One region of the Alteromonas sp. AWJ4_197 genome, then DNA from elsewhere that is predicted to be linked to it. Evidence: riboswitches for the same ligand, from Rfam matches in the RefSeq annotation. Region 1 holds a riboswitch; the other holds the start of a gene.

Evidence for each region. A riboswitch is a leader RNA that binds a small molecule or an ion and turns the genes downstream of it on or off. The one in region 1 is predicted to bind thiamine pyrophosphate.
Region 2: linked by a shared signal. The riboswitch ahead of ACXAGC_RS12880 (TonB-dependent receptor) and the one ahead of thiC (phosphomethylpyrimidine synthase ThiC) in region 1 are both predicted to bind thiamine pyrophosphate.

What each region holds. Positions count from the first base shown of each region.
Region 1 is NZ_JBSWWW010000003.1:177,117-182,252, reverse strand. Features, by position in the region: gene thiE (thiamine phosphate synthase) at 1-325, opposite strand, end outside; gene thiC (phosphomethylpyrimidine synthase ThiC) at 325-2,208, opposite strand; TPP riboswitch at 2,304-2,417, opposite strand; gene ACXAGC_RS07400 (FeoA family protein) at 2,619-2,852, shown strand; gene feoB (ferrous iron transporter B) at 2,897-4,711, shown strand; gene ACXAGC_RS07390 (FecR family protein) at 4,789-5,136, opposite strand, start outside.
Region 2 is NZ_JBSWWW010000005.1:266,458-271,593, forward strand. Features, by position in the region: gene ACXAGC_RS12870 (helix-turn-helix domain-containing protein) at 1-929, opposite strand, end outside; cyclic di-GMP riboswitch class I at 1,117-1,198, shown strand; gene ACXAGC_RS12875 (hypothetical protein) at 1,244-1,924, shown strand; TPP riboswitch at 2,048-2,150, shown strand; gene ACXAGC_RS12880 (TonB-dependent receptor) at 2,208-4,262, shown strand; gene ACXAGC_RS12885 (hypothetical protein) at 4,272-4,541, shown strand; gene pnuC (nicotinamide riboside transporter PnuC) at 4,534-5,136, shown strand, end outside; gene ACXAGC_RS12895 (phosphotransferase) at 5,132-5,136, shown strand, end outside.

The DNA of each region.
Region 1 (5,136 bases):
TCTGTAATACAGGGTCCCAAATTACGGGAATTTGCGGATATTCAGACAGTTTCTTAATAAGCACACGGATCTGTTCATCATTCGCCAGCGCACCCACCTTTATCACCGCAGGGATCTGCGGCTGAAAAGCGACTTGCAGTTGTGCCGAAAATGACGCCGGCGATACCGGAGAAACGTGCAGCACGCTGTCATGAGTTTGCGCGCTGACCAGCGACACCACATTGAGCTGGTGGACAGCAAAACATTGCAGCGCACGCTGGTCCTGCTGTAAACCGGCGGCGCCGGAGCTGTCGGTGCCGCCAATGGTTAAAACACGGGGTAACATTATTCGCCCTCAGCAACGGCAGCATCAACGTAGAGAGCGCGGCCGGAGGCAGAAAACTTCTTCGCCATATCGGCCATGCCCTGTTGCTTCGCTTCTTCCGCCTGTGCATGGTCACGGACTTCCTGAGAAATCTTCATGGAGCAGAATTTCGGACCGCACATGGAGCAGAAGTGCGCCACCTTGCTTGAAGCTTGCGGCAGGGTTTCGTCGTGATAGGCGCGGGCGGTAAACGGATCCAGTGCCAGATTAAACTGGTCTTCCCAGCGAAACTCAAAGCGGGCTTTCGACATGGCATTGTCGCGTATTTGTGCGCCGGGGTGACCTTTTGCCAGGTCTGCTGCGTGGGCGGCAATTTTGTAAGTAATCAGGCCCTGCTTCACATCTTCTTTATCCGGCAGGCCAAGATGCTCTTTGGGGGTGACGTAGCAAAGCATGGCACAGCCATACCAGCCAATCAGTGCTGCGCCGATCCCGGACGTGAAATGGTCATACCCCGGGGCGATATCCGTTGTCAGCGGACCAAGGGTGTAAAACGGTGCGCCATGACAATGAGATAACTGCTCATCCATGTTCTCTTTGATCAGGTGCATAGGCACGTGGCCCGGACCTTCTATCATCACCTGAACGTCATATTCCCACGCGATAGCTGTGAGTTCGCCTAAGGTGCGCAGCTCGGCAAATTGTGCTTCATCGTTGGCGTCTGCAACGGAACCGGGGCGCAGACCGTCACCCAGTGACAGGCTTACGTCATATTGAGCGCAGATTTCACAGATTTCGCGGAAATGTTCATACAGAAAACTTTCCTGATGATGATACAAACACCATTTCGCCATAATGGCACCACCACGGGACACGATACCCGTAACGCGCTTAGCGGTTAACGGTACAAAGGGTAAGCGCACGCCGGCATGGATAGTAAAATAATCCACCCCTTGCTCTGCCTGTTCAATCAGGGTGTCACGAAAAACCGGCCAGTCGAGATCTTCAGCGACGCCATTGACCTTTTCCAGCGCCTGATAAATGGGCACTGTGCCAATGGGCACCGGGCTGTTACGCAGCAGCCATTCACGGGTTTCGTGAATATTGCGGCCGGTGGATAAGTCCATGATGGTGTCTGCGCCCCAGCGTGTGGCCCAGACCAGCTTTTCCACTTCCTCTTCAATGGACGAGGTCACCGCGGAATTACCGATGTTGGCATTCACTTTGACCAGGAAGTTTCGTCCGATAATCATCGGCTCAGCTTCAGGGTGGTTGATGTTGGCCGGAATAATCGCCCGGCCTTCTGCGACTTCACGGCGCACGAACTCGCCGGTGATTTCCGGTGGTATGTTTGCGCCGAAGGCTTCTCCTTTGTGCTGCTGGTTCAACAGTTCATTTTTGATCGCAGCGCGACCCATATTTTCGCGGATCGCGATGTATTCCATCTCCGGCGTCACTATGCCCAGGCGGGCATAGTGCAATTGCGTTACTACCTTGCCGGCAGCGGCTTTACGGATGGTATTTTTCGCCTGAAAACGAATAGATTCTGAGGTGATGTCTGCATCCCGCGCCTGCGTATAGGATGATTCAGATGCGGCAATGGCTTGCGTATCGCTTCGTGCGTTAATCCACTCAGCGCGGCAATGCGGAATGCCTCTGGTCACATCGACTTCACAGGCCGGGTCGCCAAATACACCGGAGGCGTCGTATACGGGAATATCCGGATTGATTTCTTCTTCCTGTTCGCTGATGCGGGTAGGAGACTGGGCAATCATCCGCATGGGCACACGAATGGACGGGACAGATCCTTCCTCGTACTGGCGGAAAGAATTAGGAAAAGCTTCACCTTTCAGTGATTGTATAAATGTTTGTGCCTGCTGGCGTTTCTCGCGTCGTGTTGACATAGCATTTGTTCCTTTTCGGGTGATAAATGCTTGTCAGGAGTGAGTACACAAGGGGCAACACCGGCAAACAGACGGTCGTCTGTTGTGATGGTGGAACGGTGTTGCTGCTTGTTCCCTTCGCAGGTATTAGCCTGATCAGGTTCTACGGATCCCGCAATGCGGTCTCAGCTTGCTTTCATGTGAAAGACGAAGCACTCCGACAAGTTCTGTTTTTACTATAATCATGGATTAGAAAAGAAAACAAGCTTTGTCTTAACGACAGAGTTGGGGCTTTCAACGTTGCAACGCAGAAAGTATCTGGTTCATATCTCCACTTTCTTGTACTCTTCCAACAGATTTTCAGGTCCGGAGCACCGGATTTTGCTGTTCGGTAAAGAATAGGCAAACAGCACTTACTACAGAGACATCCTATGACGTTGTGGGAACTTACTACCAAACAGCAGGCGTTAATCAGCTCGGTTAATTCAGACCTGGCTGAGAATGTGAAAGAGCGGCTTTCTGAAATGGGCATTCAAGTTGGCAGAGATATTCAGTGTGTCAGAAAAGGCCCGCTGGGTGGGCCAATCGTGATGCAACTGGGTGGCAGTGTGTTTGCTATCGAAGAAAATCTCGCCGCACAAATCGAAGTTGAAGTGCGTAACTAACGCTCACTTTTCCGCTGTCGCCAGTAACAGGATACCTCTTTTTCATGCAACGCATTTTAATGGTCGGAAAGCCCAATTCCGGTAAGAGTCTTTTATTCAATCAATTAACCGGTCTGCGACAAAAAGTCGCTAATTATCCCGGTGTTACCGTGGAAGTTAAACGGGGTCAATGTCAGGATTTTGAAGTGGTGGACTTGCCCGGCACTTATACGCTTCGTGGCCTGAGCCGTGATGAAGAAATCGCAATTAAAGAAATCACCGCATCGGTAGAACGTGACGATACCTCTCTTGTGGTTTGTGTACTTGATGCCACCCGTTTAGAGCGCAGTTTAGTGCTGGGGCTGCAGGTGCAGAAACTGGCAAAAGCCAACAATAAAGCTGTACTCTTTGCCCTCAACTTCATCGACGAAGTCCGCAGGATCGGCGAAGATATCGACACAGAGACGCTGAGTAAAGAATTGGGTAGTCCGGTAATGGCACTGTCGGCAAGAACCCTGGACGGGTTACACGAATTTAAGCAGACCATGCTGTCTGTTGCCAGAGCGCCGTCAGGTCATGTCCCGACGACATCCCTGGCAGAAGGGGAGTCCGCGGTAAACCAGAGTCAGGCACTGGCTTCAAAGTACGGCCTGCAACTGGATGTTGTGCTGAAAAATCAGAACAGCTTCGACCGCTTCCTGTTAAACAGCTGGACCGGCTCTCTGGTATTCCTCGGCGTCATGTTCGTACTCTTCCAGAGTATTTTTACCCTCGCAGCCCCCCTGATGGACGGCGTGGAAACGCTGATCGGCAGCGTTGCTGAAGGTGTCAGTGCCATTACGCCAGAAGGTATTGTTACCGACTTTTTTAACGACGCCATATTCGGCGGCTTAGGCTCTTTCCTGGTGTTCGTACCGCAAATTATGGTACTGACCTTCATTATCGGCTTGCTGGAAGACAGCGGTTATCTTGCCCGCGCGGCGCTGATGTGTCACCGCCCGTTGAGCGCAGTGGGTTTATCAGGCAGAAGTTTTATTCCTTATCTTTCGGGTCATGCCTGCGCCATTCCTGCCATCATGGCGGCCCGTACTATCGAGTCGCCGCACAAGCGCCTTATCACCATGCTGACCATCCCGCTGATGTCCTGTTCAGCCCGTTTGCCGGTTTATGCCTTGCTGGTTGCGGTACTGGTGCCGGAAGACGGTACTTTCCTGGGCATTTTTGGTCTTCAGGGGGCTGCCTTCTTCGGCCTGTATTTCTTCGGTATTATTACGGCCCTGATTGTCAGCCAGTTTCTGTCGCGCTTCTTACCGGGAGATCTGGAAGAGTCAGACATGCCGTTCATTCTTGAATTACCCACTTACCGTTTACCACACTGGAAGCCATTAACCTTCCGTGTTATCGACAGCGGGTTGCAGTTTGTCCGCCGCGCTGCACCGATTATTTTCGTGGTGTCGGTGGGGATCTGGATCCTGGGTTATTTCCCAATGGGTTCTACTCTTGAAAACAGCTGGCTCGGGCAAATCGGCCATGTTATCCAGCCTGTATTCGAGCCGATGGGTCTGGACTGGCGTTACGGCGTGGCAATACTGATGTCGTTTCTCGCCCGTGAAGTATTCGTCGGTGCGCTGGGTACATTGTTCGGTATGGATGACGCTGAAGACAATGTGAATGGTCTGGCCGAACGTATTCAGGCTGACGGACTGACAACCGGCGCCGGCCTTGGCCTGGTGCTGTTCTACGTTGTGGCGCTGCAATGTGTGGCAACCGTTGCCATGCTGAAAGGTGAAACCGGCAGTAATAAGCTCGCATGGGGCCTGTACGTCGGATACGGTATCCTGGCCTATGTTATCGCCGTACTGGTGAATATGTTGTACTGATAACGGGTAAACAGCACGTTATTAAGTGTGCTAACCAAAGAGCGGGGAACTTGATGAGGTGCTGTTTACACCAACCGTTAACGGTCATACACCGTAACTTTGTTTATATCTGTTTTTTCGATTCTTGCTTTGCCTGAACTTTCTAAAAAATTCAGCAGAGACATCGGGTCATTGGTTTCAAATACACCGGTTACAGACATACCTGATAAGTCCGCAGAGGCGATGGTGACCTGCAATGCATTATAGCGATTAAATTCGCGAACTACGTTATCTAAACGGTCGTTCCGGAAAATCATTTCTCTGGATTTCCAGGACGTCTCTCTGGCTACATCCACCGATGCTTCTGTATGAATATTACCATTGTCCTGAAGCACAGCTTTTTGTCCCACAGTCACCAGCAGAGGCCTGTCTTTAGTTAAGTCCGG
Region 2 (5,136 bases), on a different contig from region 1:
TGTTCCTTAAAACTGCGCTCAAAGGATCGGCGGTCAGAGAAGCCAAGGCGGGCGGCGGTGTCTTCCGTTTTTTCGCCACTGAGTAACCGGTGACATGACTGGTCATGAATGTACTCTTTGAGTAATGCGCTGAAGGAAATTGACTCTTGCCTTAACTGGCGACGAAAAGCGGACTCCGTCTGACCGAGTTGCGTCGCTACCCATTCCGAACGGATCCGTGCCGGGCTCGGGGCTTTGAGAAATGCTTCTTTAACCTGCTGTTTTAACGGCAAATCATTGCTGGTGTCGAGGTTTCCCGCCAGCATTTTTTTAATCGACTGAGAATAGTAAAACGACGCCTGTGTACGCCACTTACTATTAAAAACCAGGCTTACAACGACTCCCTCATGTCTGATATCTCCGCTGCTGACTGGCTTTAACAGGCTTACCAGATGTTCGCCGGATGGCGGTAAGGTGACCGTGGTGAAGTCGAATTTTCTGCCGGCGAGGTGACGACACAAAGCGAGGAGAAAATAGCAGCGGAATTCAGTAAGAACAGGGTGTGATGACGGCTGAAACCGGAGACAGGTTTCATTTCCGTCAGTTTTTACGGTCAATGCTGCACTGTTGCCCAGAATATAGTGGTAGTGTTTCCCCAGTACATGGAGTGCGTCATCAATATGCTTACTGGCCGTGAGATACACCACCAGATTACTCATTTTGTTGAAATCAAGATAGCCAATCAGGGAGCGGCCAATTGTCTCATATTCACTGGCAGGACAAAGAGAGTGAAGAATAGACGCCAGCCCGTCATCGTCCATTTTCTCATTTTCTATTTGTGTGACGCTTTCGAGCATCGTTGTGTCATATTCGTTATCAAGTCCGTTATCCCTTCTCAGACTCAATAAAGCGCGGATGACTGCCGACCAGAAAAAACCGTGATACTGCACGTTTGCTCCCTATACCGGATCCCTTCAGTCAAGGATATAAGAATTACCTGTGGCTTGACAGAAAAAGGGTGAATTTTGTGTTGGTACAAATTTGTACCGGATTTCGTTCAGAAGTGTCCTGTTTTACTTGCGGGCCTCTCCCTATCATTACAACCGTCGACTCATTGGTGGAAACGTCACTTCCACAGAGTAGATTTGCCAAACCTGTCGTGAGGCAGGGACGGAAAGCCACGGGTCTTATACCGCCATAAGACAGCCGGGTTGCAGTGAAGTTGTTTAACTATTTTCAGGCACACACTGCTCAAGGAACATAAATGAAATTTAGCATCAAAACTGCAGCCCTGCTAACCGGCTTCTGTGCGGCATTCACGGCTAACGCCAACATTATCAGCAGCTACGATATTGACTTCGCAGCCCAGACTTTGACTGCACATCAACAAAGCGGCACGTCTAACTACGGAACATGGACAAATAATGGCAGCGTACTGAACCTGCGCGAAAACAGCTGGTTCACACTAAATCTGGATGATGCTTTCGGGATCCAGAGCCTGGATTTAGACAATTCTGCTTCAGATATTTTGTTGTCATTTGAATTTCGTATGACGCCGGGCAACAACAATACTAATGCAAACCCTTACTCTGAGATTGGCGGGATCTGGCTGGCAGATTTCTCTGCCGGTGAACAGAATAACGATGCCAGCCGCACGTTTGCTCTGGGTGGCACACAGAATTTCGGTCTGGATGACTTTACTTATACCAGCGAACCAGCCTGGGAGACCTTCTCTATTACTCTGGATGATTACATGTCAGGACTTATTACCGACATCGTATTCATTAACGATTGTGATGCAGCCAGCGGTTGCGGAGATATGAAGGTTCGCTTCCGGAATGCCTCTATTACAGAAGTCAGTGAGCCAACCGCCATGTCACTGATCCTTCTGGGAATAGGGTTTATGGGATGGCGCACAAGACGCCAGAATCAGAAGGTCGCCTGACCTTCATTGCCCGCCACGTCACATCGCGGGCTTTTTTATTGCTTTTTCGGGGCTGCCGGCAACTTGACTAAGTCACTGAAGTTGTTAGACTGCCCTCGCTTAATTTGCGGACTCCGTAATAAGCATTAGGCCAAGGGGTGCCGTCTTTACGGCTGAGATCCATTCCATGGGAACCCTTAAACCTGATCCGGATAATACCGGCGTAGGGATGGTGATAAAAGCAATCTGAAAACCTCAATACCTGCCGTAAAGCCGGATCTTTTTGATGATTAAAGAGATCCTAATGAAAAAAAACGCAATCCTTCTCGCACTACTTGCACTGCCTGCTTTTGCTGATGACACAGCAGACATCGAACGTATTACCGTCAGCGGTGATTTCCGCACAGCGACTCTCGATCAACTCAGTGCCAGCGCTTCTGTGTTATCAGGCAACCGCCTGGACAGCCGTCAGGCTACCTATATTGACAACGTATTAAGTATTGCGCCGAATGTGAATTTTGCGGCCGGAGCATCCCGCGGACGTTTTATTCAGATCCGGGGGATTGGTGAGCGCAGCCAGTTTGCTGAACCGATTAATCCTTCAGTCAGTTTCCTGGTCGACGATTTTGATTTCTCCGGTCTTGCTGCAGCAGGTGTACTTTTTGATACACAGCAGGTAGAAGTTTACCGGGGACCGCAGGCGACAGTCTTCGGAACCGGTGCCCTGGCTGGTGCGGTTAAGATTGTCAGCAATGCCCCCTCAGAAGAGAGTGACAGTCATTTTGAATTGTCTGTGGGAAACACATCTTTCTTCCGCGCTGAAGGTGCCCATGGCGGACAAGCGTCTGATTCTCTGGCCTGGCGTGCAGCATTTGTGCACAACAGCAGTGACGGTTTTATTGAAAATGACTTTTTGGGTGCCGACGATACCAACGGGATTCATGAGAATGCAGTAAGGCTGGGCACACTGTGGGATGTGACTGACAAAACATCCGTTGCGGTGGATTTACGCTGGTACGATATCAATAACGGTTACGATGCTTTCTCACTGGATAACAACCGTCACACATTGTCTGATGAACCCGGCTTTGATGAGCAGGAAACTAAAGCGGTCAGTGCACATATCAATCATGAAACTGCCGGAGGTTTGCTGGAAATCATTGCGACTATGGCCGGTCATGATATCGCTTACGGCTACGACGAAGACTGGACCTACACCGGTTTCCACCCCTGGGGCTATACGTCCTTTGATGCATATTACCGGGATGTTTCCCAACAATCTGCCGAGGTGCGTTTTACTTCTGCAGAAGATAAAAAAATCTTCAATGACACTACGACCTGGGTTATCGGCGGCCGCATCAATCAGAGTGAACAGGATCTACTGCGTCAGTATACTTATGCTGACGGCGACTTTATCAGTACTTTCGAACCGCAGACAACAGCGGTTTACGGTCAGCTTGATACACAGCTGACTCCGTCTTTATTGCTGACGTCCGCGCTGCGTGTTGAAAATTATGCCTATGATTATGCTGATAATGCGCAGGTTGTGTACGACGATGACACGACCATGACCGGCGGCAAACTTGCACTGACCTGGGATATGGGAGGGGACTACCTGTATGCCAGCGTATCCAGAGGCTACAAAGGTGCCGGCATTAACTATGATGAGCAGGTTAGCCGCGAGCGCCGCTTCTTTGATGCGGAATACAACTGGAACTATGAGGCAGGCTACAAAGGCAAATTGTTTGTTCCTGAATTGACAGCCCGCGCAGCAGTTTTCTTCATGGAAAGGGAAGATACCCAAATCAGCGATTTTGATGTTCAGGAACGTGAAGACGGTTCTGCCGCCTTTATCGATATTACGGCGAATGCCGATGTGGGCACAAATAAAGGGGCAGAACTGGAGCTTTCCTGGCAGGCAACGTCGTCCTGGACAGTGCAGGCCAGCGCCGGTTACCTCAGTGCCACCTTTGAAGGTTACGAGACAGCCGACGGTGAATATGTCAGTAAGCAGCGTCAGGCTCAGGCACCCAGATATACAGCGAACCTGTTCAGTGAGTTGTGGCTGACTGATTCTCTGGTATGGCGCGCTGATATGGACTTTAAAGACGAATACCGCTTCTCTGATGGCCATGATGAAACAGCGCCGGCCACAACGTTGTACAACACAGATATCACCTGGGTAAAAGGCATGTTGCGCACCACACTGTGGGTGAAGAACGTGTTTGATAAAACCTGGTACACCCGCGGTTTCGGTGGATTCAGTAACGACCCCCGTGATTACTATGAGTTTGCTGAACCTTATTATCAGTTAGGTGACGGCAGACAGTTCGGCGTCACAGCCCGTTTTCAATTTTAAGGAATCTCTATGCAGGTCATGGTTGAGTTATCTCTGTATCCTCTGGTGAATGAATACATTCCACCCATAAAGTCGTTCATTGACAGACTGAACAGTTACGACACCCTTGATGTGACGACCTGTTCTACCAGTACACAGGTCACCGGCGAGTATGCCGACGTTATGGCGGTACTGGGGAAAGAAATGCAGCGCACCCATGAAGAAGTCGGGCAGGCCATTTTTGTGGCCAAGTTTCTGAACTTCGATGTGATGCAGGCCCGTAAGGATCAGGATGACTGATTTCATCCCGCATTTCTTTGAACAGATAGCCGCGACATCACTGGCCGAGTGGGTTGCTGTGGTGCTGGCGCTGGCCTATGTCTGGCTGGCTGCCAGGCAAAACCGCTGGTGCTGGCTTTGTGCATTTATCAGCACGGCTATTTATACCTGGCTCTTCTGGCAGGTCACACTGCCGTTTCAGGCCATCCTGAATCTGTATTACATGGTGATGGCAGGATACGGGTATTATCAGTGGAATCGTCAGGCTGCCGGCGACGACCGGGTGCATTCCTGGCCATGGTATACCCATGCCATGCTGGTGCCGGGACTACTCCTGATTGCCTGGGGCTTATCCCTCTGGGCACAGGGGCAGTTCAACAGCGAACATCTGCTGCTTGATGCAAGCATTCAGGTGGTCAGTGTGGTGACTACCGTGATGGTGGCCCATAAGGTTTTACAGAACTGGTTGTACTGGATAGTGATCAATCTGGCTTCAGCTTATCTTTACGCACAAAGCGGCCTGATGTTGTCAGCGTGTCTGTTTCTGGGATATGTCGGATTTGCCGTATTTGGTTATGCACAATGGCTGAAACAATGGAAGATGCAGGAACATGAC